One region of the Variovorax palleresanus genome, then DNA from elsewhere that is predicted to be linked to it. Evidence: predicted binding sites of a transcription regulator. Region 1 holds the regulator's gene; each other region holds the start of a gene.
What was found. The regulator sigma-54, encoded in region 1, starts transcription at its own class of promoters, with help from an activator protein. The targets are predictions, from matches to a motif close to TGGCANGNAANCTGCTTT.
Positions count from the first base shown of each region.

Region 2: the regulator sigma-54 is predicted to act here: its motif matches at 6,036-6,053, upstream of ACJ7Z0_RS13690 (isopenicillin N synthase family dioxygenase).
Region 3: the regulator sigma-54 is predicted to act here: its motif matches at 5,829-5,846, upstream of ACJ7Z0_RS15450 (pilin).

Region 1 is NZ_JBJNVP010000002.1:3,129,686-3,139,765, forward strand. It holds gene ACJ7Z0_RS18610 (SPOR domain-containing protein) at 1-675, shown strand, start outside; gene ACJ7Z0_RS18615 (thiol:disulfide interchange protein DsbA/DsbL) at 850-1,497, shown strand; gene lptA (lipopolysaccharide transport periplasmic protein LptA) at 1,652-2,380, shown strand; gene lptB (LPS export ABC transporter ATP-binding protein) at 2,377-3,171, shown strand; gene rpoN (RNA polymerase factor sigma-54) at 3,189-4,784, shown strand; gene ACJ7Z0_RS18635 (phospholipase D family protein) at 4,795-6,399, shown strand; gene ACJ7Z0_RS18640 (YceI family protein) at 6,418-7,050, opposite strand; gene ACJ7Z0_RS18645 (YceI family protein) at 7,107-7,685, opposite strand; gene ACJ7Z0_RS18650 (cytochrome b) at 7,682-8,296, opposite strand; gene ACJ7Z0_RS18655 (ATP-binding response regulator) at 8,387-10,080, opposite strand, start outside.
Region 2 is NZ_JBJNVP010000002.1:2,090,586-2,100,665, forward strand. It holds gene ACJ7Z0_RS13645 (YheT family hydrolase) at 1-11, opposite strand, end outside; gene ACJ7Z0_RS13650 (YybH family protein) at 57-509, opposite strand; gene rutA (pyrimidine utilization protein A) at 727-1,839, shown strand; gene rutB (pyrimidine utilization protein B) at 1,854-2,645, shown strand; gene rutC (pyrimidine utilization protein C) at 2,669-3,061, shown strand; gene rutD (pyrimidine utilization protein D) at 3,064-3,867, shown strand; gene ACJ7Z0_RS13675 (malonic semialdehyde reductase) at 3,864-4,466, shown strand; gene rutF (NADH-dependent FMN reductase RutF) at 4,488-5,030, shown strand; gene rutR (HTH-type transcriptional regulator RutR) at 5,178-5,888, opposite strand; gene ACJ7Z0_RS13690 (isopenicillin N synthase family dioxygenase) at 6,089-7,090, shown strand; gene ACJ7Z0_RS13695 (VOC family protein) at 7,093-7,479, shown strand; gene ACJ7Z0_RS13700 (BMP family ABC transporter substrate-binding protein) at 7,544-8,650, shown strand; gene ACJ7Z0_RS13705 (ABC transporter ATP-binding protein) at 8,668-10,080, shown strand, end outside.
Region 3 is NZ_JBJNVP010000002.1:2,441,912-2,451,991, forward strand. It holds gene ACJ7Z0_RS15435 (PilW family protein) at 1-94, shown strand, start outside; gene ACJ7Z0_RS15440 (pilus assembly PilX family protein) at 91-735, shown strand; gene ACJ7Z0_RS15445 (PilC/PilY family type IV pilus protein) at 750-4,937, shown strand; gene ACJ7Z0_RS15450 (pilin) at 5,307-5,801, opposite strand; gene ACJ7Z0_RS15455 (sterol desaturase family protein) at 5,969-6,823, opposite strand; gene ACJ7Z0_RS15460 (pilin) at 6,887-7,402, opposite strand; gene ACJ7Z0_RS15465 (3',5'-cyclic-nucleotide phosphodiesterase) at 7,607-8,410, opposite strand; gene ACJ7Z0_RS15470 (CHASE2 domain-containing protein) at 8,440-10,080, opposite strand, start outside.

The sequences.
Region 1 (10,080 bases):
GGGTTGGGTGTCGCGCTGGGCATTGCGGTCTACGTGACCAAGGTGCCGATCCCGTTCGTGACCAAGACCCAGCGCGGCGGCGCCGAGCAGGACGAAGCCGAGGCCCGCAAGAACCGCGATTGGGATCCCAACGCGCCCCTGGCAGGCAAGGCTGGCGCACCCAAGCCGGTCGCCCCCGCTCCGGCCGCGCCGGCCGGCGGCGACACCACGGCCGTGGCACCGGCCACCGCGCCGCCGCCTGCTCCCCCGGTGCCGGTGGTCGTGGCGCCGCCCAAGCCCCCGCGTCCGGCGCCGGTGCCGGCCGAAGCCAATTCGCTGCCGCCTTCGAACGATCCGCTGGGCGACCTTGCCCGTGCGCGCGCCGGTGGCAACAATGGCAGCACCACCACTGCTTCCGCCGCGCCAAGCAGCAACAACGGCGCCGCAGCGGGGGCCGACCCGTTCATGTATTTCGTGCAGGCCGGCGCCTTCCGCACCACCGAGGACGCCGAGGCCCAGCGCGCCAAGCTGTCGCTGATGGGTGTCGAGGCCCGGGTCACCGAGCGCGAGCAGGCCGGTCGCACGGTCTACCGGGTGCGCGCGGGTCCGTTCAGCAAAAAGGACGATGCCGACCGCCTGAAAGAGCGGCTCGACGGCGGCGGCCTCGAATCCGCGCTGGTGCGCGTCCAGCGCTGACGCCCCCGCGAACCGCCGGCCGCGGCCTCCGCGAGCGGCGGTCACGAATATTCTTTAAGCTTTGCCGCGCGGCACGGGCCGCCGCCAACCCGGATTGTCCTGGGCAAGCCGCATGCGGGAACTCCGCGCGGCGCGCCGGCTCAGTCTGCCGTACCCAACAGGAGAACTCTTTCAATGAAACGTCGTGACTTTTCGCTGGCCGCCACCTCGCTCGGGCTGCTTTCCCTGGCCGGCAACACCGCGCACGCCCAGGCGCGCGTGCCCAAGGCCGGAACCGAGTACCTGGTGCTCGACAAGCGCGTGGCGGTCGATGCGCCCGCGGGCAAGATCGAAGTGATCGAGTTCTTCTCGTACAACTGCCCGCACTGCAACGATTTCGAGCCGCAGCTCGAAGCCTGGCTCAAGACGGCGCCGAAGGAAGTGGCATTCCGCCGCGTGCCCGTGCCTTTCGTGGGCAACGACGTCGAAGCCAAGCAGCGCCTGTACTACGCGCTCGAAACGCTGGGCAAGGTCGACGAATTCCAGCCGAAGGTGTTCGACGCGATCCACAAGCAGCGTCAGAACGTGAACGGCGACGCCAACATCATTGCCTGGGCCACCGCCAACGGCCTGGACGGCGCCAAGTTCAAGGAGGTGTTTACTTCGTTCGGCGTGGCCAGCAAGGCGAAGCGCGCCTCGCAGATGACCGACGCCTACAGGGTGGCCGGCGTTCCGGCCCTGGCAATTGCCGGCCGCTGGTATGTGGACGGCGAAACGGCCGGCAACATGACCAAGGCGCTCCAGGTCGCCAACTTCCTGATCGGCGAAGCCAAGAAGGGCTGACCCCCTTTTGCAGGGGGTATCACCTGCGGCCGGCAGAGCCGGTTTCGCGGTGTTTCCGGATGGATGTCAAGCCCGCTTTGGCGGGCTTTTTCATCCGTGCGTGCAGGGCTGGCGCCATCTGCCGCATACAATGCAGAGCAAGTTTCGTGCCTCTATGACATTGCACTCCTACTCCAACACCACTCCTCTTGTTCGCCGCTTCGGCCGCCTGGCTCGCCTGAGTGTTGGCGCGCTGTTGCTGGCCGGTCTCGCCTCGGGCGCCCTGGCCGAGACGGCCGACCGCACCAAGCCGATGAACATCGAGTCCGACGCCATGCGTTATGACGACCTCAAGCAGACGAGCGTGTTCACGGGGAACGTGCTGGTCACCAAGGGCACGATCATCATCCGCGGCGCGCGCATCGACGTTCGGCAGGACGCCGAGGGCTACCAGTACGGGGTGGTCACGGCGGCTCCCGGCAAGCGGGCCTACTACAAGCAGAAGCGCAATGCGCCCGACGAGTGGATCGAGGGCGAATCGGAGGTCATCGAGTACGACAGCCGCGCCGACAACGTCAAGTTCATCCGCAATGCCGTGATGCGCCGCCTGCTGGGCGCCACGCCAAACGACGAAAGCAGCGGCGCGCTCATCGTCTACGACCAGAGCAACGACACCTACACGGTCAACGGTTCCACCGTGCCGCCCAACACCGGGGTGAATGCCCCCGCGGGCGGTGGGCGGGTGAAGACCATCCTGACGCCCAAGAGCGCCACGGCGCCCGCGCCAGGCGCCTCGGCGCCGGCCGGCGGACGGGCCGCGCCAGCAGCGCCCCAGCCGGCACCCGGTGCCGGCCTGCGGCCGAGCACCACGCTCAGCGGCAGCGAAGGGGAAGGGCGCAAGTGATAGAAACCGCTGGAAGCCACACCGCCGATGGCACGCCGGGCAGCCGCCTGGTGGTGCGCGGCCTGCAAAAAAGCTACGGTAGCCGCAAGGTCGTCAAGGATGTCTCGCTCGACGTTCAAAAGGGCGAAGTCGTGGGGCTCCTGGGCCCCAACGGCGCCGGCAAGACCACTTCGTTCTACATGATCGTGGGCCTGGTGCGGGCCGACGCCGGCGAGATCACCATCGACGGCGAACCCATTGCGCACATGCCGATCCACCGGCGCGCCCGCATGGGCCTGAGCTACCTGCCGCAGGAAGCCTCGATCTTCCGCAAGCTCACGGTCGAGGAAAACGTGCGTGCCGTGCTCGAGCTCCAGCGCGAGCCCGATGGCAACGGCAAGCCCGCGCCCCTGTCGAAGCAGCGCACCGAAGAGCGGCTCTCGGGGCTGCTGGCCGACCTGCGCGTGGACCATCTGCGCGATTCCCCCGCGCTCGCGCTCTCCGGCGGCGAGCGGCGCCGGGTCGAAATTGCCCGCGCGCTGGCCACCCAGCCGCGCTTCATCCTGCTGGACGAGCCCTTTGCCGGCATCGACCCCATCGCGGTGATCGAGATCCAGCGGATCATCAGCTTCCTGAAGGAGCGCGGCATCGGCGTGCTCATCACCGACCACAACGTGCGTGAAACGCTGGGCATCTGCGATCACGCGTTCATCATCAGCGACGGGCATGTGCTGGCACAAGGCACACCCTCGGAGATCGTCGACAACGCCGAAGTACGCAGGGTGTACCTTGGCGAGCACTTCCGGATGTAAGGGAGGAGCCGGTCTCCATGAAGCAAGGGCTGTCCCTTCGCGTTTCGCAGCATCTGGCGCTCACACCGCAGCTGCAGCAGTCGATCCGGCTGCTGCAGCTCTCCACGCTCGAACTGAGCCAGGAGGTCGAGCAGATGCTCGACGAGAACCCGTTCCTCGAACGCACCGCGGAAGAAGCGGCGCGCGAGGAATTCGGCCTCGATGCCATCGATACCCCGATGCCGCGCGATGAATCATCGGGCGAGGCCGGCGAGAGCGACTTCGCCTCGGCTCCGGCGAGCAGCGCGGCCACCACCTCCAGCGAAACCACGGCCGCGGCCGAAACCGACGTTCCCGCCGCCGACGCCACCGAGCGCGAGCCCGACTGGGAAGGCGACGGCACCGTCGACATGGCGCCGGACGACAGCGAGTGGGGCAGCGATGCTCCCGCGCGCCAGAACAACCTGGGCGACGACGAGCGCGCCGACGCCACCGAACTCGCGCGCAGCCAGGAGTCGCTGCAGTCCTTCCTGCACCGGCAGGCGCTGAGCCTGCGGCTCAACGAGAACGACTGCGCCGCGCTGCGCTTCCTGATCGAATCGCTCAACGACGACGGCTACCTCGAAGATTCGCTGCCGGCGCTGGCCTCGGGCCTCGCGGGCGACGACAACGACCAGTTCGACGAGCTGGTGCATCACTTCCAGGTGGCGCTCGGCCTGCTGCAAAGCCTGGAGCCGGCCGGCGTCGGCGCGCGCGACCTGGGCGAATGCCTCGGCATCCAGCTGCGCGCGCTCGCCAGCGAAGACGAAACCGAAGAACACGCCCTGGTCCGCAAGACCGCCATCGCCATCTGCAAGCAGCCGATGGAGCTGCTCGCGCGGCGCGACTTCAAGCGCCTGGCCACGCTCACCCGCACCAACGAAGAGCTGGTTCGCTCGGCGCTGCAGATCATTTCGCGCCTGGAGCCCAAGCCGGGCCGCCGTTTTGTCGATGTCGAGCGCAACATCGTGATCCCCGACGTGATCGTCACCAAGATCGGCCGCGGCACCAACGTCAAGTTCCGCGTCATGCTCAACCCCGAGGTGATGCCGCGCCTGCGCGTGCACGACATCTATGCCGGGGCGCTCAAGTCGCACAAGGGCGAGGGCAGCCAGGCGCTGTCGCAGCGGCTGCAGGAGGCACGCTGGTTCATCAAGAACATCCAGCAGCGCTTCGACACCATCCTGCGCGTCTCCAACGCCATCGTCGAGCGGCAAAAGAGCTACTTCGTGCACGGTGAACTCGCGATGCGGCCGCTGGTGCTGCGCGAGATCGCCGACGAGCTCGGCCTGCACGAATCGACCATCTCGCGCGTGACCACCGCCAAGTACATGGCCACGCCCTTCGGCACCGTCGAGCTCAAGTACTTCTTCGGCTCCGCGCTTGGCACCGAGACCGGCGGCAATGCGTCGAGCACCGCGGTGCGCGCGCTGATCAAGCAGTTCGTGAGTTCCGAGAGCATCAAGAAACCGCTGTCCGACAGCCAGATTTCCGAGATGCTCAAGGAGCAGGGCATCGAATGCGCGCGGCGCACCGTGGCCAAGTACCGCGAGGCGCTGCGCATCGCGCCCGCCAACCTCCGCAAGGCGCTGTAGAAAGCCGTCGATGGCCCCTCGCCGCCTGCTGTCGCGCTGTGGGCACTGGGTCTTGGCCGTGGCGGTGGCGCTGCTCGTTGCCGGCTGCGCCACCCTGCCCGACGAAGCGCCGCGCCCACCCACCCGGGCCATGGCGGTGTCGGCCGACACCGCGCTCGGCAAGATCGCGCTGGCCGCGCAGCCCGACCTCGATCTCAGCGGTTTTCGCCTGATGCCGGGCGGCGATTTCGCCTTCGACACGCGCATCCAACTCGCGCGGCGCGCCCAGCGCACGCTCGACGTGCAGTACTACCAAATCGAGAACGACGAGACCGGCCGCTACCTGCTGCGCACCCTGCGCGATGCGGCGGAGCGGGGCGTGCGCGTGCGGCTCTTGATGGACGACCTCTACACTTCGGGCGAGGACGAACTGCTGCTCGGCCTGGCCGCCACGCCGAACGTCGAACTGCGCCTCTTCAACCCGTTTCCAGCCGGGCGCGGCAGTCTGCTCAAGCGCTTCGCGGCCTCGCTCTTCGACTTCAGCCGCGTCAACCGGCGCATGCACAACAAGCTCTTCATCGCCGACGGCGCGATGGCGGTGGCGGGCGGCCGCAACATCGGCAACCAGTACTTCAGGCGCACGGCGGGCGAGAATTTTCTCGATCTCGACACCTTCGTGACCGGCGCGCTGATGCCGCGTCTCGGCACCCTGTTCGACCAGTACTGGAACAGCGTGTACGTGCGGCCGATCCAGTCGGTGGTGGCCACGGGCCTTTCGCGCGAAGAACTGCAAAAGCGCTTCGAAGCCGCCACCGGCCCCGACACCACGCCGCCGCCGCCGCGGCCCGCCCCCAACGACCTGCTCGGCTACAGCCCGATGGCCGAGGACCTTGCCACCGGCAAGCTCGGCCTGATCTGGGCCCTTGCCGAGGCCTACGCCGATTCGCCCGACCGCGTGATCGGCAAGACGGCGTCCTATGGCGGCGTGCCGCTGCTCGACGTCGACAGCGTGCGCTACAACGTGGTGGAGCAGATGCGCCGCGCGCGCTCCGAGGTGACCATCGTCTCGCCCTACCTGATTCCGGGCGAGGCCGGCCTGGAGGTGATGCGCGAGATCCGCCGGCGCAACGTGAAGATCAGCGTGGTCACCAATTCGCTCGCCGCCACCGACGAGCCGCTGGTTCACACGGCCTACCGCCGCTACCGGCCCGACATGCTGAAGCTGGGGGCCGACCTGTACGAGCTCAGCACCACGCGCACCCGGCGCAGCGTGCGGCTCGGCCTCTTCGGCACCTCGGTCGGCCGGCTGCACGCCAAGTCGGCCGTGATCGACCGGAGCATTCTCTTCGTCGGCTCGATGAATTTCGATCCGCGCTCCGAAACGCACAACACCGAGATCGGCCTTTTCATCCGCAGCCCCGAGATGGCGCAGCAGGCGCTCAAGCTCATCGACGTGCTCAAGCAGCAGGGCGCTTATCGCCTGCGCTTTGCCGAGGACGGCAGCAAGTCGCGCATCGAGTGGATCAGCGAGGACGCCGGCAAGACCACCGTGCTGAACGAAGAGCCCGACTCCGGCTTCTGGGACCGCGCCATGCTCGAGCTGCTGGCGCCGCTCACGCCCGAGAGCCTGCTGTAGGCCGGCCGTTCATGTTCCCTATTGCTGCACGTTGACCGCTTCGACCTGCACCAGCAGCTTCACCTTGTTCTCGAAGCCGAAGTTCAGCCCCCAGGTGATGCCCCAGTCGCTGCGCTGCACCGTGGTTTCGAAGTCGCCGCCGCAGACCTGGCGGTTGATGAGCGGGTTCAGGTAGCAGTTGAAGCGCACGGCCTTGAGCGTGACCGGCCTGGTCTGGCCCATCAGCGTGAGCGTGCCCGGCACGTCGACCACCTTGTCGCCGCTGAATTCGATGCGGTCCGCCACGAAGCGGCCGGTCGGAAACTCGGCCACGTTGAAGAAGTCCTTGCTTTGCACGTGGCGGTTGAGCAGGTCGACGCCGGTGTTGATGGAGCTGATGTCCATCGTGATGTCGACCTTGCCGCTGCTGCCGCTGCCGTCGATCTGCACCGAGCCGTCCTTGGTGCTGAAGCGGCCGCGGTTGGTGGTGGTGCCGTAGTGCCCCATCTCGTACATCACGAAGGTGTGGGTCGGGTCGATCACGTAGCTGGCGTTCTTTACCGGGCCGCCCGCGGGCTTGGCGGCCACGGGCGGCGCCGTGTATTCCTGCGCCAGGGCGGGGGTGGCAAGGGTCGCTGCAGACAGCGCGGCAGCGAGGAAGAGCTTCTTCATGGCAATGGGCGTGCTTGGCGTGAAAACAAAATCAGTTGAGAGGACAAAAAAGGGGCTCAAAGCGGAGCGAGGCCCGCGAGCGTGAACTTGAAGCGAACCTGCACGTCGTTGCCGACCACCGAGGTGTCGGTCCATTCGCCGTCGCCCACCTTGTAGTCGAGCCGCTGGATCGTAAAGCTTCCGGTCGCCACCGCGTAGCCGCCCGATGGCGCAATGGTCACCGGCACCGTGACCTGCCGCGAAATGTTCTTGATGGTGAGCTTGCCCGCCATCTCGAACCGGCCTTCGCCCAGCGCCTTGATGGCGCTCGACTGGAAGCTGGCCTGCGGAAAATGCCCGGTGTCGAACCACGGGGCCTTGGGCAGTTCGGCGTCGCTCATCGGCACGCCGAGCGATGCGCTCCCCGTGTCGATCTGCAGCGCGACGGTGCCGCCTTCGGGCTTCCTCGGGTCGAATGCCACCTGCGCGTCGAATTTCTTGAACGTGCCTTCCACCGGCACGCCCATCTGCTTGCTGACGAAGGCGATCTGGCTCTTGTCGGCCACGAGCCGGGTCGCCGTTGCGGGCTCGGCACCTGCGGGCGCCAGGGCGGCGAACGCGGCGGCCGCGAGAAAGAGACGGAAGACTCGGTTCATCTGGCGGATTCCTGGCGTGGCGCGGGCCACATGCGTTTCAAGATGCCGTCGCGGTCGATCCAGTGGTGCTTGAGCACCGCCGCCACGTGCAGCAGCGCCACCGCGGCCAGCGTGAACGCGCTGCCCTTGTGCAGCGGCTTCAGCACGGCCTCGGCCAGTTCCTTGTCGACCGGCATGAGATCCGGCAGCGGCAGCACGCCGAACCACACGACCGGAAACCCGAGCGCCGAACTGTAGGCCCAGCCGAACAGCGGCACCGCGAGGAACAGCAGGTACATCAGCGCGTGACTCGCCCGGTAGCCAGTGCGCTGCCAGCGCGGCATGGTGGCGGCCGCATGCGACGGCAGCGGCGGCGGCGGATGGCGCAGCCGCCACAAGAGCCGCAGGGCCGACAGCAGCAGGATCGTCACCCCGGCCCATTTGTGCCAGTTGTAGAGCTTGATGCGGGCCGGCGACAGCGGCAGGCCGGTCATGTAGAGCCCGACACCCAGCGAGCCGACGATCATGGCCGCGAGCAGCCAGTGCAGCGCCATGGCCACCGGGCCATAGCGCAGGTCCGCGGGCGTTTCGGCAATGGCGGTGGCGGAAGATGGAGGTATGTAGGCAGGCATCGGAAGCAGGACCAGCGGCCTGTGCGCGGAGCATATATCGGAAGCGGCGAAGGCACCGCACGAGCCGTGCCAGGCCCATGGCCGGCGGGGTCAGTGCCCCGATGACGCCTGCTGCGCCTGCAGCAGCACCGCATGCAGCTCGGCCGGCTGCACCGGCTTGCGCAGCGCGTGCCAGCCGCGCTCCGCGGCCAGCCGATGGGTGGCTTCGCCGATGTCGGCCGAGATCAGCGCGATGGTGAGCGACGGCTTTTGCCGCTGCAGCCGTTCCGCCAACGCGATGCCGTCGAGCCCGCCCGGCAGCCGGATGTCGCACAGCGCCGCGTCGAGCGCGCGCAGGTCGGCCAGCGCCAGCGCCTCGGCCGCGCTGCCGTAGACGCGCGGCGCAAGCTGCCATTGCCTCAGCAGCGCACTGAGGCTTTCGGCCACCACGGCGTTGTCTTCCACCACCAGCACGGCAAGGCCCGGATGCAATGCGCGCGCCGCCGCGTCGGACGGTGGTTGCGGCAGCGGCGAAGGAGCCGGCGGCACCGGCGCATCGGCAGGCGCCGCGGGCAGCTCGAAGCCGAACACCGAACCACGCCCCGGCGCCGAGCGCAGCGACACCTCGATGCCGAGCTGCCCCGCCAGCCGCCGCACGATCGCCAGGCCCAGCCCGTGGCCGCGCTGCAGGTTGCGTTCGACATTGCCGACCTGCTCGAAGTCGCCGAACACCCGCTCCTGCGAGTCCACGGGAATGCCGATGCCGCTGTCGCGCACCTCGACGCGCCAGGCGCGCCCGGTGTCGCGCCGGCGCGCCCGCACCGCCAGCAGCACCCGGCCGCGCGGCGTGAACTTGACGGCGTTGTCGACCAGGTTGGCCAGCACGCGGCGCAGCGAGACGGCATCGGCCCAGGCCACCGCGTCGGCCGGGCAGCGCAACCTGACGCGGCCGTGGCCGAACTGGCGCGCCAGCTCGCGCAAGAGCGGCGCCAGCGACACCGCCACCGGCTGCAGCGGATCGGCCGCCGCCTCGATGCGGCCGATTTCGAGCAGCTGGTTGGTGAGGCCTTCGAGCGCCTGCTGCGCTCGCGCGAGCGACGCCACCGTGTGCTGCACCAGCGGCGCGTCGGCGCCGTTGTTCAGCTGCTGGCGCAGTACCTCGGTCTGCAGGCCGATGGCCATCACCGGCTGGCGCAGGTCGTGGTTGGCGGCCGAGAAGAAGCGCAGCCGCTCGGCCTGGGCCCGTTCGGAGGCGCGCAGGCCGGCCAGCGCCTGCTCGCGCAAGCTGCGCTCGTTGAGGCGCAGGCCGATGTTTTCCTCGAGCTGGCGCGAGCGTTCGGCCACCAGCTTCCACATCATCGCGGTCAGGCCGATGCCGATCACCGACACGGCCATCATCGTCGGCGCGCCGAGCCACAGCCCGGTGAGGATCACGGGCGCCAGCAGCAGCGTGATCGCCAGCTGCGTGGCCGGCGTGTAGAACGAGACCGAGAACGCCGACGAGAGCGTCATTCCCATCAGCATCAGCGCGAGCAGCAGCTGCTGCTCGGCGTGGCCCGTGTTGAACAGCAGCACGCCGGCCAGTCCGTGCGCCAGCTCCCAGATGCCGGTGCGCACGGTGTGCAGGCGCTGTGCCTCGCGCAAATTCTCGGGCGTGAAGGGATCGGGCAGGCGCTGGGGAAAGAAGCCGCGCATGACCGTCACCAACGTGATCAGCGAGATCCACACCAGCGCATGAGCGAGCGAGTATTGCCAGGCGAAGAGGGCCGCCACGCCGCAGTTCAGCAGGTATTGCACCAGCAGCA
Region 2 (10,080 bases), 1.0 Mb from region 1:
ATGTAGCCCATGGACGAATTCATGGAGGGTGAAGAGGGCGCGTCGGCAGGCATCGATCAGTGCAGGGTCTGGGGTGGATCGTTCGAATCGCTGGGCTCACGCGCGCTGCCGGGGCTCGCATGGTGGGCCACCAGGCGCCAGCCTTCCACGGTCTTGTGATAGACGTTGGTGGCCAGCACGAAGGCGTGCTTGGGTCCTTCGGCGGTGAGCACCTCGATGCGTTCGAGCACGTTGTGCACCGCGCTCGCAAGCGACTCGATCTTGCGCACGCGCGCCGGCGTCGCATGGATGGCGCCGTTGCCGAACATCTGCTCGAAAGCCGTGCGGATGGCGGTGGCCCCGACCAGCCGCGGCCCGCCCGGATGAACGCAGAACACCTCGTCCTCGTCGGCCCAGCAGGCCATCAATGCGTCGATGTCGCCGCGCTGCAGCGCTTCATAAAAGGCCGCCTCGACGTCGTCGGCAGTGCCGCCGATGGCCGCGGCGGCGCGGAGTGGGGTCTTGGGCATGGCGTGATTTTGCCGCGCGATCCGTGACGCGGAGACCGCACCGCTTTGGCTCCGCGCGCACCGGGCTGCCGCAAGCGCGGAGATTCAAATGCTCCACTTTGGACCAAATGGTCAAACAAACACATTTATAAACAGTCAAGCTATTGATTTAAAACAACTTTCTTCTTTGGCACGGCCTATGCATAGGGCTTTCGGACCTTGCAACAGGAGCTTCTGCATGAATGTCGGCATCTTCATTCCCATCGGCAACAACGGCTGGCTGCTTTCCGAAAACGCACCGCAATACAAGCCGAGTTTCGAACTCAACAAGGAGATCACGCTGACAGCCGAGCGCTACGGCGTGGACTTCGTGCTGTCGATGATCAAGCTGCGCGGCTTCGGCGGCAAGACCGAGTTCTGGGACCACAACCTCGAGTCGTTCACGCTCATGGCCGGGCTCGCGGCCGTGACCACCAAGATCAAGCTCTTTGCCACCGCCGCCTCGCTGGTGATGCCGCCGGCCATCGTCGCGCGCATGGCGTCGACCATCGATTCGATCTCCAACGGCCGTTTCGGCCTGAACCTCGTCACCGGCTGGCAGCGGCCCGAGTATTCGCAGATGGGCATGTGGCCCGGCGACCAGTTCTTCGGCACGCGCTACCAGTACCTCTCAGAATACATCCAGGTGCTGCGCGACCTCTGGGGCACCGGCCAGTCGGACTTCAAGGGCGCGCACTTCCAGATGGACGACTGCCGCCTGAGCCCCCGGCCCCAGGCCGACATGAAGGTGATCTGCGCGGGCCAGAGCGACGCCGGCATGGACTTTTCCGCGAAGTACGCCGACTACAACTTCTGCTTCGGCAAGGGCGTGAACACGCCCAAGGCCTTTGCGCCCGCGGCCGAGAAGCTCATCGAGGCCACGCGCAAGACCGGCCGCCACGTCACCACCTATGTGCTGGTGATGGTGATTGCCGACGAAACCGACGACGCCGCGCGCGCCAAGTGGGAGCACTACAAGGCCGGCGCCGACCACGAGGCGATTGCGTGGCTCGGCCAGCAGGGCGCGGCCGACACCAAGTCGGGCGCCGACACCAACGTGCGCCAGATGGCCGACCCGACCTCGGCCGTCAACATCAACATGGGCACGTTGGTCGGCTCCTATGCCACCGTGGCCGGCCTGCTCGACGAAATGGCCGAGGTGCCGGGCACCGAAGGCGTGCTGCTCACTTTCGACGACTTCCTGCAGGGCGTGCAAGCCTTCGGCGAGCGCATCCAGCCGCTGATGAAGAGCCGCGCGCACGTGCAGAGCCCCGTGGCCTCGCAGGCCGAACCCGAGCGCCTTGCGGCCTGAAGGGAACGAAGCGCATGGCCACGCCCGCACGCAACACCACGCTCACCTCGACCACCCCCGTCGGTGCCCCGCGTCTGCCCGGCGCACCCGCGCCGATGGTGCTGCCCGCGCGGCCCGAACCACTCGCGCTGCATGCCACCGATTCAGCCCTGGTCGTGGTCGACATGCAGAACGCCTATGCGTCGATCGGCGGCTACGTCGACTCGGCGGGCTTCGACATTTCAGGCGCGCAGGGCACCATCGCCAACATCGCGCGCGCCATTGCGGCGGCGCGCGCGGCCGGCATGCTGGTCGTGTTTCTGCAGAACGGCTGGGACGCGGCCTACGTCGAAGCGGGCGGCCCGGGCTCGCCCAACTGGCACAAGTCGAACGCGCTCAAGACCATGCGCGCCAAGCCCGAGCTCGAGGGCAAGTTCCTCGCCAAGGGCGGCTGGGACTACGAACTCATTGACCAGATGAAGCCGCAACCCGGCGACATCGTGGTGCCCAAGACGCGCTACAGCGGCTTCTTCAACAGCACGCTCGACAGCACCTTGCGCTCGCGGGGCATCCGCCACCTGGTGTTCACCGGCATCGCGACCAACGTGTGCGTCGAGTCGACGCTGCGCGACGCGTTCCACCTCGAATATTTTGCTGTGATGCTCGAAGACGCGACGCACGAGCTTGGCGGTGCGGCCATACAGAAGGCGTCGGTCTACAACGTCGAGACCTTCTTCGGCTGGGTCTCCACGGTGGACCAGTTCTGCGCCACCTTTGCGCCCGAACCTGTCGCCCCGCCTGTTGCGGCCGAAGCGGCCATTGCCTGATTTTTTTCAAAGGAGCCCACACCATGCCCAAGCAAGCCATCATCCCGGCCGGAACCACCACGCCCATCGCCCCGTTCGTGCCCGGCACCATGGCCGACGGCGTCGTCTACGTGTCGGGCACGCTGCCCTTCGACAAGGACAACAACGTGGTGCACGTGGGCGACGCCTCCGCGCAAACGCGCCACGTGCTCGAGACGATCCAGAACGTGATCAAGACGGCCGGCGGCACCATGGACGACGTGACCTTCAACATGATCATGATCAAGGACTGGGCCGACTACGCGAAGATCAACACGGTGTATGCCGAGTTCTTTCCGGGCACCAAGCCCGCGCGCTATTGCATCCAGTGCGGCCTGGTCAAGCCCGATGCGCTGGTCGAGATTGCCTCGATCGCCCACGTGGGCAACAAGGCCTGAACATGCCGCCGCTGCACTACGAAGTGCATGGGCCGGCCGATGGCGAGGCTGTGCTGCTGTCGTCGGGGCTCGGCGGTTCGGCCGCCTTCTGGCAACCGCAGCTTGGCGCGCTGGTCGAAGCGGGCCATCGCGTGATTGCGTACGACCAGCGCGGAACGGGCCGCAGCCCCGCCGCGCTCGACGCGGGCTACGCCATTGCCGACATGGCGCGCGACGTGGTGCGGATCCTCGACGCCACGTCGACGCCGCGCTGCCACCTGGTGGGCCATGCGCTGGGCGGGCTCGTCGGACTGCAGCTTGCGCTCGACGAGCCCTCGCGCGTGGCCAGCCTGGTGCTCGTCAATGCATGGTCCAAGCCCAACCCGCATTCGGCGCGCTGCTTCGATGCGCGGCTTGCGCTGCTCGATGCCTGCGGCCCGCGTGCGTACGTGGAAGCGCAGCCGATCTTTTTGTATCCCGCGGCCTGGTGCGCGGAGCACGCGCAGCGCGTGGCCGATGAGGTCGACCATGCCTTTGCGCATTTTCCCGGCGAGGCCAACATGCGTGCGCGCATTGCGGCATTGCGCGCCTTCGACATCGACGCGCGCCTCGGCGACATCACCATGCCCACCTTGGTGGCGGCCGCCATGGACGACGGGCTGGTGCCATGGACCTGTTCGCAGCGCCTGGCCGACGGCCTGCACGACGTCACGCTCCACTTCATGCCGCACGGCGGGCACGCGCACAGCGTGACCGAGGCGGACGCCTTCAACCGCAGCCTGCTCGACTTTCTTTCCCGGGTCAGCGCACCCGGCGTTCTCGCATGACCATCGCCTCCGCCCCCGCTCTCGACGACGCCGCACTGGCGCTTCTTTTTACCGAAGCACGCAGCCACAACGGCTGGACCACCGAACCCGTCACGGACGCGCAGATCCGGCAGATCTACGCGCTCGCATGCATGGGCCCGACGTCGGCCAACTGCTCGCCCGCGCGCTTCGTGTTCGTTCGCACGCCCGAAGGCAAGCAGCGCCTTGCGCCTGCGCTTTCCAAGGGCAACCTCGACAAGACCATGACGGCGCCGGTCACCGTGATTGCCGCGTGGGACCGCAAGTTCTACGACAAGCTGCCCACGCTGTTTCCGCACGCCGATGCGCGCAGCTGGTTCACCGGCAGCCCCGAGGCCGCACATGAAACCGCCTTTCGCAATGCAAGCCTGCAGGCAGGCTACCTGCTGCTCGCCGCACGCGCCGTGGGGCTCGATGCGGGGCCGATGTCGGGCTTCGACAAGGCCAAGGTCGATGCCGCATTTTTCGAGGGCACCGACTGGACCGCCAACTTCCTGATCAACCTCGGGCACGGCGATGCGGCCAAGGTGTTCGGCCGCCTGCCGCGGCTGGCCTTCGACGACGCCTGCCTTCTCGCCTGACGCCCACGGGAGTTTCTTCTCATGCTGCTGAACGCAATGGCTTCCAACAACGTCGCGCCAGGCGGCGCGCCGCACGTGCTGCCCAAGGCCGACTACCGCAATGCCATGGCGCGGCTGGGTGCCGCCGTCAACATCATCACCACCGACGGCCCGGCCGGCCGCGCCGGCTTCACGGCCTCGGCCGTGTGCAGCGTGACCGACGAGCCGCCGATGCTGCTGGTGTGCCTGAACCGTTCGGCCTCGGTGTACCCCGCGTTCACGGCCAACGGCGTGCTCTGCGTGAACGTGCTGGCGGCAGGCCACCAGTCGCTCTCGGGCCTGTTCGGCGGCAAGACGCCGATGGACGAGCGCTTTGCCGCCGGCCGCTGGAGCCGCAAGGCCACCGGCTCGCCGGTGCTCGAAGACGCGGCGGCCTCGTTCGACTGCCGCGTGGTGCGCGCCACCAGTGCGGGCACGCACGACGTGCTGTTCTGCGAAGCGGTGGCGATTGCGATCGGCGGTGCGGCGCAGAGTTTGATTTATTTCGATCGGCGCTATCACGAGATAGCAACGCCGCCGCACTGAGCTGGTCTTGTTCCCTCTCCCTTGCCTTGTCCCCTCTCCCTCTGGGAGAGGGTTAGGGTGAGGGCAGCGGCCTTCGCAATCTCGGCGAATCTCTAAGCGCCGCTGACCCTCACCCCAGCCCTCTCCCAGAGGGAGAGGGAGTAATTCCTAACGCGGCGCAATCCCCTGCAGCACGATCCGCTGCACGTTCTCCACCGTCTGCTCGAAGAACGCCGCATCTTCCAGCGTATGCCCCGTCAGCGCCTGCACCTGCACGCCGAAATCCGCATAGTGCTGCGTGATGGCCCAGAGCGCGAAGATCAAATGATGCGGATCGACCGGCGCGAGCTTGCCGGCCTCGATCCATGAACGGATGACCTCCGACTTTCGCTCCACCAGCGTGCGCAATTCGCGATCGAGTTCGTCGCGCAGGAGCGGCGCGCCCTGGATCATTTCGAGGCAGAACAATCGTGATGCATCCGGCCGGTCGCGCGAGATCACGAGCTTGCGGCGGATGTAGCTGCCGATGGCTTCGCGCGGGTCTTGCTCGGCACTGAATCCGCGCAGCGGCTCGAGCCACAGTTCGAGCAGGTCGCGCAGCACGCTGACGTACAGCTCCTCCTTGTTCGCAAAGTAATAGAGCAGGTTGCTCTTGGACACGTCGGCGCGCGCCGCCACCTGGTCGATCGACGTGCCGTGCAATCCGAAGCGCGAGAACAAGCCCAGCGCGGCGCCGAGGATGGCGCTGCGCTTGTCCTCGATCTGGCGCAGCCTGCGGCTCACCGCGGACGCGCTGCGCACCGCCGGTTTTGCGCGCTTGCGCGCCGGGCTGGTCTTCTTTGTGCTGCTGGCTGCGGCCAGCGCCTTGGTCTTCGGCATCTTCCCTCGCTTCTCGATTGCGGACTCTTCTTTCAACGCGCACCACTGTAAGGCCGCGGTGCATCGCGACGCGCCAAGCCAACCTTTGAAGCCCCTGCGCGCGCACCATGCTGACGCGGTAAATGCGTTTTGTCCATTTGGTCCAACTGGCACAGACGTTGCATGGCGAAAGGCATGCCAAGCACGAGGACGACCGACACATGACGCTCCTGTCCGTACCCATCATCGATCTCGCGCCCTACTTTGCCGGCACGCCCGAAGGCAAGGCCGAGGTCGCGGCAAAGGTCGACGAGGCTTGCCGCAGCATCGGCTTCCTCGTCATCACGAACCACGGCATTCCGGCCGAGCTGATCGCGCGCGTGTCGCAGCTCTCGCGTGCGTTCTTCGACATGCCACTGGCCGAGAAGCGCAAGGTCGATCGGCCGCGCCAGGATGCCGTGCGCGGCTACAGCGCTGTCGGCGAAGAAGGCCTTTCCTACAGCCTCGAAGAAGCCGCGCCCGGCGACCTGAAGGAATCGTTTTCGATCGGCCCTTCGAACGTGCCGGACGACGACTACCACCGCGGACCCGCCGCTGGCCCGCACTTCGAGCCCAACAGCTGGCCGCCCATCGGCGGATTCCGCGAGGCGTACGAGAGCTACTTCGAGGCCATGAGCGATCTCTCGCGCTCGCTGATGCGCATCTTCGCGCTCGGCCTTTCGCTCGACGAGCCGTTCTTCGACGACAAGATCGACAGGCACATCAGCATGTTCCGCGTGCTGAGCTATCCGCCGCAGCGCGAAGCGCCGCTGCCGGGACAACTGCGCGCCGGCGCGCACAGCGACTACGGCAGCCTCACCATCGTGCTGCCCGACGACAAGGGCCTGCAGGTGTTCAACAAGGCGGGCCAGTGGGTCGACGTGCCGCAGGTGGAAGGCGGACTGGTGGTCAACATTGCCGACCTGATGATGCAGTGGACCAACGACCAGTGGGTGTCCACGCTGCACCGCGTGGTCAACCCACCCTTTGACGTGGCAAGCACCAACCGCCGGCAGTCTCTGGTGTTCTTTCACCAGCCCAACTACGACGCGATGGTCGAGTGCCTGCCAAGCTGCCTCGCGCCGGGCGAAGAGCCGAAGTACGCGCCCATTTCATCGGGCGACCACCTCACGTCGAAGTTCGTCAAGCAGACCACCTTCGGCGGCACCAAGGCCGTGGCCTGAGCATGGCGCATCTGTCTTACGTCAACGTCTTTGCAAAAGACGTGGTTGCGCTCAGCGGCTTCTACCAGCACGTGTTCGGCTTCGCCGAGATCGAGGCGATCCGATCGCCGATCTTTCGCGGACTCGACACCGGCAAGTCGAGCCTCGGCTTCAACGCGCTCGAGGCCTACGAGCTGCTGCACCTGGCCGAGTTCTCCGACACGCGAGGCGTGAAGTTCCTGCTGAATATCGACGTCGACAGCAAGGACGACGTGGACCGCATGGTGCCGGTCGCGCTCGAGGCCGGCGCCACGCTGGTGAAGCCGCCCTACGTCACCTACTACAACTGGTACCAGTCGGTGCTGCTCGATCCCGAGGGCAACGTGTTCCGCATCAACTTCATGATGTGACGGCACGCGGTGGCCCGCCCCTCCTTCTTTCTTCCTTGACACGCTCCTCACGAAAGGTCGCTCCATGCTGCGCAATCCCACTCACGGCTTCACCTTCGGCCTTGCACTGTCGCTCGCAGCCGGCGGCGCGACGTTCGCGCTGCCCGCCATGGCGGCCGACGGCTTCACGCTGAAGGACAAGCCGAAGATCGCGATGCTCTATTTCGGCCCGAAGAACGACGGCGGCTGGACGCAGGCCTTCGACGAGGCACGGGCAAAGGTCGAGAAGGAAATCGGCCAGAAGATCCAGTTTGTCGAGAACGTGCCCGAAGACGCCTCGGCCATCAAGCCGGCAGCCGAGAAGTTCATCCAGCGCGGCGCCAACATCGTGATCGGCACGGCCTTCGGCTATTCCGACAGCTTCAAGGACCTGGCCGCCAAGTACCCCGGCGTGGCTTTTCTCAACGGCTCGGGCACTACCAACGGCAGCAACCTCGAATCGTTCTACGGCCGCACCTACGAGAGCCAGTACCTCTGCGGCATGGCCGCGGGCGCGGCCTCCAAGACCGGCAAGCTCGGCTTCGTCGCGGCCAACCCCTTCGGCGTCGTGAACTGGACCATCAACGCCTTTGCGCTGGGCGCGCAGAAGATGAACCCCAACGCCACGGTCAACGTGATCTATACCGGGGCGTGGAACGATCCCGTGAAGGAACGCGCCGCCGCCGCCGCGCTGATCGACCAGGGCGCCGACGTGATCGGCCAGCACGTCGACTCGCCCACGCCGCAGATCGTGGCGCAGGAGCGCGGCGTGTACGGCACCGGCCACCACCGCGACCTGCGCCAGTTCGCGCCCAAGGCCACGCTGTGCTCGTCGGTGTGGGTGTGGGACCGCTTCCTGACGCCCGAGCTCAAGAAGATCATGGCCGGCAACTGGAAGCCCGCGCCTTATGGCGCCTTCATCGAGATGAAGGACGGCGGCACCGACATCGCGGGCTTCGGCCCGGCGGTGCCCAAGGACAAGGCCGCACAGATCACGGCCGAGCGCGACGCCATCATGAAGGGCAAGCAGGTCTACGCCGGCCCGCTCGCCGACCGCGACGGCAAGGAGCGCGTGGCCAAGGGCGCGGTGCTGTCGGACGCCGACCTCTGGAAGATGGACTGGTTCGTCAAGGGCGTGGTCACGCAGAAGTAAGTGCAGGCAGGCAGGCAGTGTCCAACGCGCTCGAGCTCACCGGCATCCGCAAGTCCTTCGACGGCTTTGCGGCGCTGACCGACGCGCACTTCGAAGCGCGCTGGGGCGAAGTGCATGCGCTGCTCGGCGAGAACGGCGCGGGCAAGTCCTCGCTCATGAACATCGCAGCCGGGCTCTATGCGCCGGAGGCCGGCCAGCTGCTGGTCGACGACAACGTGGTGCGCTTTGCCGGACCGGCCGATGCGGCCCGGCACCGCATCGGCATGGTCCACCAGCATTTCAAGCTGGTGCGGCCTTTCACGGTGGCAGAGAACATCTTGCTCACCGCGCCGGCGCCTGCGGAGTTTCAAAGCCACGGGGAACGCTTGCGCGAGATCTCGCGCGACATCCGCAACAAGGCCTCGGAACTGGGCTTCGAGATCGATCCCGCCAAACGCGTCGATGCGCTCTCGATTGCCGAGCAGCAGCGTGTCGAGATTCTCAAGGTGCTGCTTGCGGGTGCGCGCATCCTGATTCTGGACGAGCCCACTGCGGTGCTCACCGACCAGGAGGCCGCGCGCCTCCTGCGGACGGTGCGGGGGCTCGCACGCGCCGGTTCCGCCGTGGTGCTGGTCACGCACAAGATGGCCGACGTGAAGACGTACGCCGACCGCGTGACGGTGATGCGCGGCGGCCGCACGGTGGCCACTCTGGAGCCGGGCGCCACGCCGGTGGCCGAGCTGGTAAAGCTCACGGTCGGCGAATCCATCGCGACGCAGGGCTTCCAAGCGGCGACGTCGCCGCGCGGCCCGGTGCGGCTCACGGTGCGCGGCCTGCGCTCGGCGGCGTCGGCCCAGGGCCGCCGCGTGCTCGACGGTGTCGACCTCCAACTGCATGCCGGCGAAATCTACGGGCTGGCCGGTGTCGGCGGCAACGGCCAGGGCGAACTGGCCGGCGCCATCATGGGCCTGCCCGATGCCGGCGGCGCGCTCGAAGGCGAGATCCATCTCGAAGGCCATGGCGATCTCAAGGCCATGGGCGCGCCGGAGCGCCGCAACGTGGGCATTGCCGCGATTCCGGCCGACCGCTACGGGTTGGCGCTCGCGGGCAGCCTTTCGGTGGCTGAGAACTACGCCATAGGGCGCGTGCACACGGGGCGCTACGGTCCCGCCTGGCATCTGCGGCGCGGCCGCATCCAGGACGACACGCGGGAAGCGGTGCGCGCCTTCGATGTGCTGGGGGTGCGCTCGGTGGCGCAGAAGGCCGCGCTGCTCTCCGGCGGCAACGCGCAAAAACTGGTGCTCGCGCGCGAGTTCGGCAAGTCGCCCTCGCTGGTGCTGGCGCACAGCCCGAGCCGCGGGCTCGACGTGCGTGCGAGCGCCGAGGTGCATGCGCGTCTGCGCGCCGCGCGCGATGGCGGTGCCGCCGTGCTGCTGATCAGCGAAGACCTC
Region 3 (10,080 bases), 690 kb from region 1:
GCTGACCATCGCGACTTCCGACCGGAACTTCCGCTACCGCGTCATCGACACCACCATTCCGCTTCGCAACATGCTGTTGCTGCCTTTCCCATGAAGACACTTTTCAAGATACACGGGCCGGCGCGCGAGCGCGGCGTGGTGCTGCTGTTCTGCCTGATCATCCTCGTGGTGCTGCTCGCCGGCGGCGTGGCGGTCATGCGGTCGATGGACACCTCGCTGGTCGGGGCCGGCAACCTCGCCTTCAAGCGCGACCTGGTCAACCAGGGCGAACTCGCAATCGCGAAGGCGATGCGGGAGTTCCAGGCCAGCGGCGCGCTCGCTGCGACGGGAGCGACCTCCAGCAGCCTGCCCGGGGCGAACTACAGTGCGATCCAGCTCGTTGCCAATGCCCAAGGCATCCCGGAGGTGCTGCTCAAGAAGACCACGCTGACCGGACCCGATGTGGTGGGCAACACCTTCGCGCCAACCGGCACCCCCATATCGGGCAGCGGCGGGGTCACCGTGCGCTATGTGATCGACCGCATGTGCAACGCCACCGGCGCGTTCTCGACCATCGGCAAGAGCGGCTGCGTCTACACCCCGTCGACCACCGAAACGCTGGGTGGCGACCAGAGCCAGCTGAGCACGCCCGGCCCGTCCATTCCCAGTCCGCCCATCTACCGCGTCTCGGTTCGCGTCGATGGTCCGCGCGACACGCAGGCGTTCCTGCAAGCCTCCTTCACCAAGCCCGAATAGGGCACAGGCGAGTCATGAAAACAAGAATTCGTTCGTCCGTTCGCGCGGTGTGCCGCGCCGGCATCGCCACCGGCCTGGCGCTCGGCAGCGCCATGTTCGCGTCCGCGATCCCGCTCGCCAACCAGCCCGTGTTCTCGACCTCGGAGGTTCCAGGCAACCTGGCACTGGCGCTGTCGGTGGAATGGCCCACGGCATCACGCACGGCCCACGTCGGCGACTACTCCAGCAACACCAACTACCTGGGCTACTTCGATCCGGGCAAGTGCTACCTGTACCAGGTCGACGCCACCGCCAACGGCGTCAGCACGACCGACAAGGGCGACTCCAGCTACTTCTACCCGGCCGGCGCCGCCACCAATCGCACCTGCACGGGCGACAACGACGACAAGTGGAGCGGCAACTTCCTGAACTGGGCCTCCACCGCCACCATCGACCCCTTCCGCTGGGCCATGACCGGCGGAAGGCGCGTGGTCGACACGGCCACCACCACCATCCTCGAGAAGGCCTGGCACGGCAACCGCAGCCTCTTTCCGGACCGCAACCTCACGGCATCGGCCATCGCAGGCGCCACCCCCTTCAACAGTGCCACCGCACTGGGCGTGAGCATCACCAACCGCGGCTTCAAGATGCGCATGACTGCCACGGGCGGCGGCACCCGCACGATGTCGGCGCAGTACTTCAACAACATCAGTCTTACCAATCCCCGGTTCGCCCTCGTCGATACGGACACCGCCGACCACGATTGGGGCAACGGCAGCCCCGTGACCGGAATGAATGCCGACAACTTTTCGGCGCGCTTCAACGGGACCTATACGGCGCCCGAGACCGGCAACTACACGTTCCGCACCATCAGTGACGACGGCGTGCGGCTCTGGGTCAAGACCGGCAACGGCAACAATTTCGGCAACAGCGACCTCCGGATCGACAACTGGACGGATCACGGTCCGACCACCAACGATTCTGCGACCATCGCTCTCACGGCGGGTCAGGAGTTCCGCGTGCAGATCGAGTACTACGAGCGGGGCGGCGGCGCGGTGATGCAGTTCCATTGGCGCACGCCCTCGTCGACCGCCTTCACGCCGTTCTCCGTGACCGGGCCGGTCGATGGCGACTTCACGATGCGCGTGAAGGTATGCGACCCCTCGGCCGCAGCCGGTGGACTCGAGGCCAACTGCAAGGCCTACGGCACCAACTACAAGCCCGAAGGACTGATCCAGAAGTACGCCGACAAGATGCGCTTCAGCGCCTTCGGCTACCTGAACGACAGCAGTGACCAGCGCGACGGCGGCGTGCTGCGCGCCAGGCAGAAATTCGTCGGGCCGACCGCGCCGACCCCCGGCCAGGCGCCCTCGGCCAACGCGAACAAGGAGTGGAGCGAGACCGACGGCACTTTCATCGGCAATCCCGACGCCGCCGATGCGACCGCGACCACGACGGCGACCGGCGTGGCCATCGCGGACAGCGGCGTGATGAACTACCTGAACAAGTTCGGCCAGATCCTTCCGGGCGACTACAAGAACTACGACCCTGTCAGCGAGCTGTACTACGCAGTCATGCGGTATTACAAAAACCTCGGCAACGTCGCGGGCTGGAGCTCGATGGGCACTGCCGACGCCCCCACGAAGACCAGTTGGGTCGACGGTTTCCCCGTGATCACCAACTGGGGCGACCCGATCCAGTATTCGTGCCAGCGCAACTTCGTGCTGGGCATCGGCGACATCTACACCCACGTCGACAAGAACGTGGCCGGCAACACCACCTACCGCACCCGCGAGCCGGCCATGCAGACCGAGGTGGAGAACGACAACACCGTCAATGCGGTCACGGCCACCAACCGCGTCGGTGCGCTGCAGGGCCTGGGCGACCTCGGCAACTCCAACGACTACAGCGGTCGCAACAACTCCGCCTACATCGCGGGCCTTGCCTTCGACGCCAACACCAAGGACATCCGTCCCGACGTGGCGGGACAGGCCAACACCATCGGCAAGCAGACGGTCAGCACCTACTGGGTGGACGTGCTTGAGCAGCCCTTCCAATACAACAACCAGTTCTACCTTGCTGCCAAGTTCGGCGGACTGGACCAGAAGAAGCTGCCAGCCGACTTCGACCCCTACACCTTCGCTGGCACCATTCCGCTGGACTGGTGGTCCACCAGCGGCGAGACGCTGACCGACGCACGCGCCGCGAACCTGACGCAGCCGCGTCCCGACAACTACTTTGCCGCAGGCCAGCCCGACACGCTGGTCCGCGGCCTGACGCAAGCCTTCGAACGCATCGTGAACGCCATTCAGGCGTACACCACCTCGTTCTCGCTCTCGGCCCTGCAGGTTTCGGCCACGGGCTCGGCTTCGTATGCCTCGCAGTACGACGCCCAGGACTGGACCGGCGTGGTGAGCGCGAGCAGCATCAGCTTTGCCGCCGACGGCACGCCCTCGCTCACGGCGGCATGGACCAGCACCGACAAGCTCGCGACGCAGTTCGCCGGCACGGGCTGGAACACCAACCGGCGCATCGCCACCTGGAACGGCACGGCCGGCGTGCCCTTCCGCATCGGAAGCCTCACCACCGGAACGGGCAGCCAGGCGGCCGCGCTCGACACGCTCTACGTCACCGGCGACGACAGCGCCAACTACCTGAATTACCTGCGCGGCGATCGCAGCCAGGAGAAGACGGCGATCGATGGAACCAAGCCCTACCGGCTTCGCAGCAAGCTGCTCGGCGACATCGTCAACGCGAAGGTGAAGCCCGTGGGCCCGCCCGCATCGAGCTACTCCGACGCTGTGAACCGCGGCTACGCCGCCTTCAAGACGGCCAAGGCCACGCGCCCCACGATGGTCTACGCGGCCGCGAACGACGGCATGCTGCATGCATTCCGCGGCGAACTCACCGGCACCAGCGCCGGCCTCGAACAGTTTGCCTACGTGCCGAACGCGCTCTTCAACGGCCCCAGCAACCCGACCACGCCGGCCGCGGACGGCCTGGCCCAGCTGGGCAACCCGAACTACCTGCACAAGTACTACGTCGACGCGACGCCCGAGGTGGTCGACGTCGACTTCGACCGCGCCGGCGGCACCTTCGCGGCCACCGGCTCGGACTGGCGTTCGCTGCTGGTTGGCGGCCTTGGCAAGGGCGGCAAGAGCTTCTACGCCATCGATGTGACCGATCCGGCCACGATGACCGATGAAACCATCGTTGCAAGCAAGGTGCTGTGGGAGTTCACCGATGCGGACATGGGCTTCAGCTACGGCGCGCCCCTGGTCCTCAAGACCAAGCGCTATGGCTGGGTGGTGGTGCTGACCTCCGGCTATCACAACGACACCAGCAACCACAACGGCTACCTCTACCTCGTGCATCCGGAAACCGGCGCACTGCTGCAGAAGATAAGCACCGGCGCGACGGCCAACGGCATGACCCACGCCACGGCCTTCATCCCCGACCTGACCGACGGCACGGCCGACGCGATCTACGTCGGCGACCTCAACGGCCAGCTCTGGCGCTTCGACGTGACCGCGCCCGCGGGCACGACCACGGACTACCCGGCACCGACCAAGATCGCCCTCTTCACCGATGGCGCCACCACCCCGAGAGCCCAGCCCATCACCTCGCGCCCACTGGTGCAGATTCAGCCCACGACCCGCAAGCGCTACGTGATGGTCGGCACCGGCCAGTTGCTCGATGCGAGCGACATCAACTCCGGCGCGACGCAGAGTTTCTATGCCGTCATCGACGGAACCGCCACCGCCTTCAAGCCGGCCGACAGCACCATGCCGGTGACACGCAGCGCGCTCACCGCTGTCACCAACCTCGTGAGCGGCACCGTCGTTCCGACCGATTCGCGCGGCTGGTACCTCGATCTAGGCACGGAAGGCGGCATCGGGCTTCGCTTGGTGGCGAGCCCGACCGCCTTCAACGGCATCGTGGCGTTCTCGTCGCTGCTCACCAGTGGCGATGCCTGCAGCCCCTCGGGCCAGAGCCGGATCTACGCCATCGACTTCAACACCGGCCGCACAGCGCTGGCCAGCGGCGCCGCGTTCGTGCAGTCCACCACCGCGATCACCGACCTCAAGTTCGTGGGCGTCGACGGCACCGTGCGCCTGATCTCCGGCGACGTGCGCGGCAACCTGGACAAGATCGGCTTCAGGCCGCCGGCTGGTACCACGCTGCGGCTGCTGAACTGGCGGGAAGTGCCGACGGCGGATTGATCGACTAGCTAGTTGGTCGAAGCGCACCCTGGTACGAGATCGATCTTTGAAAGCGCTGCCAGAGTACCTCTGTGTAGCGCTTTTTTTTGCGAGGCCTTGGTGTTCAGATGCTCAGGCTTGCCACCCGTATGCGAGCGACAAGGAAAGGCGCAACCCGATCATGTGTAACGAGTGATGCGGGGGTAGCCCCCGCTGCGCAATTTGGGCTCAAGCAGTCTGAACGGCGTTGGACTGCAATCTACCAGCGGGGGCCGCGCTCTCAACTCGACTTGCCGACCGCGTGATGGCAAATGGCGACATCGAAGATGTCATCAACGCAACTGAATGCTCATCGAGCAGCACTGAGTGCTTGTTCGATCAGGTTCGATGTCATGAGCATTGCGGCGATTTGAACGACGCAGGCACACTGCTGAGACATGTCCAATTTCCTGCCGCGTTGCGCTGCCAAGTTAATGTTTGGCCTGCGAGCACGGTAGCGGCCGAATTTCCAAAAGTAGCAGTCATCACTGCGACCTGATCGCCTGCGGCAGGAAAAGTCACAGCCGGCACTCCGGCGCCGGCGGGGAGCTCTGACAACGAAGGAGCGGCGCCGTTCGCTGCGGGCATGGTCATGAGCGAAGAGCCCGCGGCGCCAGGGTCGCATTGCGAAGCTCCCACGCCTACACTCGTACGCCCCTCGATGACGCAGGTTTCAACTATCGTCCGCAAGGCGGCGACTTCCGACATGACGCGAGTTACTTGAACGCGCGATACGTATGTCTGATATTGCGGTAGTGCGATGCTTGCGAGCACGCCAATCACCGCCGCAACGATCATTAGTTCGATCAACGTGAATCCCTGATCTTTTCCCAATCTCTTCTTCATGCGTTCTCTCCTCAGTTGGAAGATTACATTGCAGGTCGCATGCCAAGATGCGGAGACCGGGCCTCCTGACGTCTTGTGCTTGATGATCGTTCAGGCGAAAGAGTGTCTGAGCCTAGCGCATAGATCGCGTTTAATGCCCTCAAAATACGGGACTCGGAGGGATCAGATCAATTCCGCGCCGAAAGCGCAGATCGTCGCAATTCGCAAATTTTCTGCCAAAGGTCCGTAAATGGGAGGAGCATCTGGGATAGATACTCCGTATGGTCGACCCCCTCTACACCGAGCTTTTCGTTGCAAGGCCCAGGAACATAGAAAGTTCTGAAAGCGCGGTCGAAAACGCTGAACACAGTAGCGTAGTTGCTATACATGCCTTGTCCCGCGCGAACGTGATGCCATCGGTGCATTGCCGGCGAGACTAACAACCAGCCGGCAATTCCGAGCGTCCAAGGCCTATTTATGTGAACAAACATTCCATAAAAATGTCGAACTGAACCAGCAAACGCGATTGCCCAAAGCGGAAATCCGAGAAGAAATAAAACACCGTAATCTATAACAGCAGTCGAAACCCGATTGATCGGATGAAATCTAAACAATGTGAACCAAGTCATTTCCTCGTCGCTGTGATGGAGCGAATGAGCTGACCAGAGTATAGGAGAGTGTTCAAGCCGGTGACGCCAATATCCGACGAAATCACCGGTTGCAATACAAATCATGCCGGCCATCCACACCGGCATAGCATCCAGCGTGGGGGCAAAGAATATCAACCCCCTTGAGTCTAGCACCCGATAAATAACGCCGACCAGCACGGAGATTGGCGCCGCCACAATCAAAGCGTCAACGAAATACACCATCAGATTGACTCGAAGACTCGAAGGGCGCAGTCTTCGTAGCTCATCCCGCCAATTGCACTTGTTAATCAAAATGGCGATTAGTACTCCGCCCGTCGTCAAAAGGATGAGTTCTTTTACACAATCCCATTGGTACCATAGCGTATTAAGGATTGACTCAATCGATTCGTTCATTTACACCCCACCGTAGCAACGAAAAAGCCGCCCGAAGGCGGCCTCTTGTGACGTAAATGTAAATTACGGCGAGGCAGCGACGGCAGCGCCGCAGGCAGCCGTGTTGTACTTGACATCAGCGGTGCTGGTGCAAGTCCACGTGCCGTTGGCATCACGGTTCCAGGTGATTGCCTTCGCGGTGCCGGCCGTCAGCGTGTTAGCGGCCTTGTTGCCGAAGGTACCCAGGATCGAAGCCGTGCCGGCAGAAGCGGTGATCGTCACCACTGGATAGCCTGCGCCGGTCACAGTCGGAGCGCCAGCTTGCGCAGTACCGGAGAGGATGCTCGAAGCGGTAGCACCAGGATTGCACTCGCCAGCAGCTGCACCGATGGTGGTCCGGCCGTTGTTCATGCAGTCTTCGATAGCAGTCTTGATGGCGCCAGTTTCGCCAACAGCGCGCGAGACCTGCGACTTGGCGATGTACGTTTGGTACTGGGGGATAGCAATAGCAGCCAAGATACCGATGATCGCCACAACGATCATCAGTTCGATAAGGGTGAAACCCTTTTGCACGTTGCGTGCGATCAAACGACGGTTCATTCAAAAACTCCAGGTTGGTTGGTAGAGCCCGGGAACCAGCCCGGAGCGCAGTTTCTTCCGCAGCATCTGTGCCACCCGTCCGGGAGGCCACTTCGCCATGGAAATGAACACTTTTGTTAACACTAAATTTACATCAAGTGACACATTCCGCTCCGAGATGCTACAGAACGTGACAATTTTGTCATGCCCGGTCGTCCGCCGGACTCAAAAAGTCAATACTCCGTCCGCCTTAAGCCACCGAATGTCCCGCTGCGCCAAGCCGGCCACCTGATGCCCCACCAGCGCGTCGATCTGGTTCATGATTTCTTCGGTTTCGGCGGGCTTGGTGTGGGTGATGTAGATCGGGTATTTCCTGCCTGGCTCGATGTGCGCCAGCTCGTCGGCCAGCACCTTGGGTGACAGGTGGAGGCTGCGGTCGGCCAGGGCCTGCTCGCGGTTGCTGAAGGCGGTTTCTATGACGAGCATGGCCACGTCCAGCGCGTTGACGCGGTCCCAGAAGGGGGCGTTGCGCTCGGTGTCGCCTGAAAAGACCCAGTTCGCACCGCCTTCGGCGCGGCTCACGGCAAAGCCGCAGGCGGGCACGGTGTGCACGGCGGGCAGCACTTCGACGCGCTTGGGCGTGGCGCTGCCCAGTTGCAGGGTCTGGCCGACGGCGATGTCGTGAAAACTCACGAAGGGGGCTTCGGGGCTGGGAATGCTCTCGAAATCGGGCCAGATGACGTTGTTGAACACATGGGCGCGCAGCGCCTCGATGGTGGCGCGCAGGGCGTGCACGCGCAGCGGGCGGGTGCGGCGGCCGCCCACGGCGTCGAGCATGAGAGGGAGCGCGGCAATGTGGTCGAGGTGGCAGTGGGTGAGCACCACGTCGTCGATGCGGGCCATCTCGTCGAGCGTGAGGTCGCCCACGCCGGTGCCCGCATCAACGAGCAGGTCGGTGTCGACGAGGAACGAGGTGGTGCGGCAGTCCTTGGCAATGGCACCCGAGCAGCCCAGCACGCGAACCTGCATTGAGAAAGACCCCCCGCTTGTGTTTGTGGTCATTTGGTTTCAAACCGGGTTGCGCCGTCCCATTCGGGGTCTTGAGGCCGCAACGCCATCGAGGCTAATCGCTGGGCGTAGAGCTGGTAAAGGACTTTTTTGGCATCTGCGGCGAGCAATGGGTCCAGCAGGGTCCGGCCCATCGCCCAGTCCTGGCGGCGGTAGGCGTCAAGTACCTGCGCCCAGCGCTGCAAGTGCTGGGATCGCTGCTCGGCCGCGGGGCCTTGGGCTTGTTCGGTGTCGGCGGCCAGGGGCGTGAAGACGGCAACGGCCTGTGCCTTGCCCTTGACGAGCACGCTGTCGAGCTCCTGCCAGAGGCAGCGGGGCGCGAGTTCGCGGGTGGCGCCGCTGGCGACGATCTCCACGCCGTAGTGCGCGCTGAGGCCCTCGAGGCGCGACGCGAGATTGACCGCATCGCCAACCACGGTATAGCTGCGCCGTGCCACGGAGCCCATGTCGCCCACGCACATGACGCCGCTGTTGATGCCGATGCCCACGCTGATTTCGGGGCGCCCGACGGCGCGCTGGGCCTGGTTGATGTCGCGCACGGTGTGCGCCATTTCGAGCGCGGCCCGCACGGCCAGCGTGGCGTGGTCGGGGGTGTCGACGGGCGCGCCCCAGAAGGCCATGACGCAGTCGCCCATGTATTTGTCGACGGTGCCGCGGTGCGCGCTGATGACATTGGTGAGGCGGCTGAACAGGGTGTTCAAAAAGGCCTGGAGCTCGGCCGGTGCCATCTGCTCCGACAGCCTGGTAAAGCCGCGCATGTCGCAGAACATGACGGTCATCTGCTTGCTCTCGGCATGCATGCTGTAGCGGCCGGGGTCCCTGAGCATTTCGTCGACCAGCTGCGGCGGCACGTAGGTGCCGAAGAGCCGCACCAGCCCACGGCGCGCGCGGGACTCGATGAAGTAACCCCAGCCCATGTTGAGCACGAAGGCCAGCGCCGCCATGGCCAGGGACGTGGCCAGCGGCAGCACAAGGCCGTGGCCTAGGTAAAGCCAGGCGTTTGCGCCGACCAGCGCAGCCACGGTGGCAATGCCCAGCAGAAGGGCGCGCGTGGCTGGCAGCAGCGAGAGGCCCAGCGCCAGCACCAGGCCCGCGGCCAAGAGGCTCAGCACTTCGTAGCCGGCGGCGTAGTCGGGCACCGCGAGCAGGCGGTGGTCGAGCATGGCCGACACGACGTTGGCGTGCACCTCCACACCTGGAAAACCGGCACCCACGGGCGTGACGCGCAGGTCTTGCAGGCCAGGCGCAGTGGCGCCGACGAGCACGATCCTGTCTTTCAGCTCGCCTGGTGCGAGCCGGCCTTCGAGCACGTCGGCGGCGGCCACGTAGCGGAACGAGCCGCCATTCGCGCCGCCGGGGCCGCGAAACGGCACCTGCATGCTGGCGGTTTCGTCGACCGGCACGCGCAGGCGGCCCACCAGCAGGGATTGGAGCCGGGGCACGGCGCCACCGGAGGCAAAGGCCGGCAGCACAGGCGGGCCGCCGTTGGCCAGCCGGTAGACGGCGAGACCGAGCGATTCGTAGTAGCCGGACCGCGCCGCATCGCCTTCGTAGCGCGCAATGAGGGGTGCGGCGCGGATGGCGCCATCGCCCGTCGACGAGACCAGTGTGTTGACGAACCCCGACGCAGG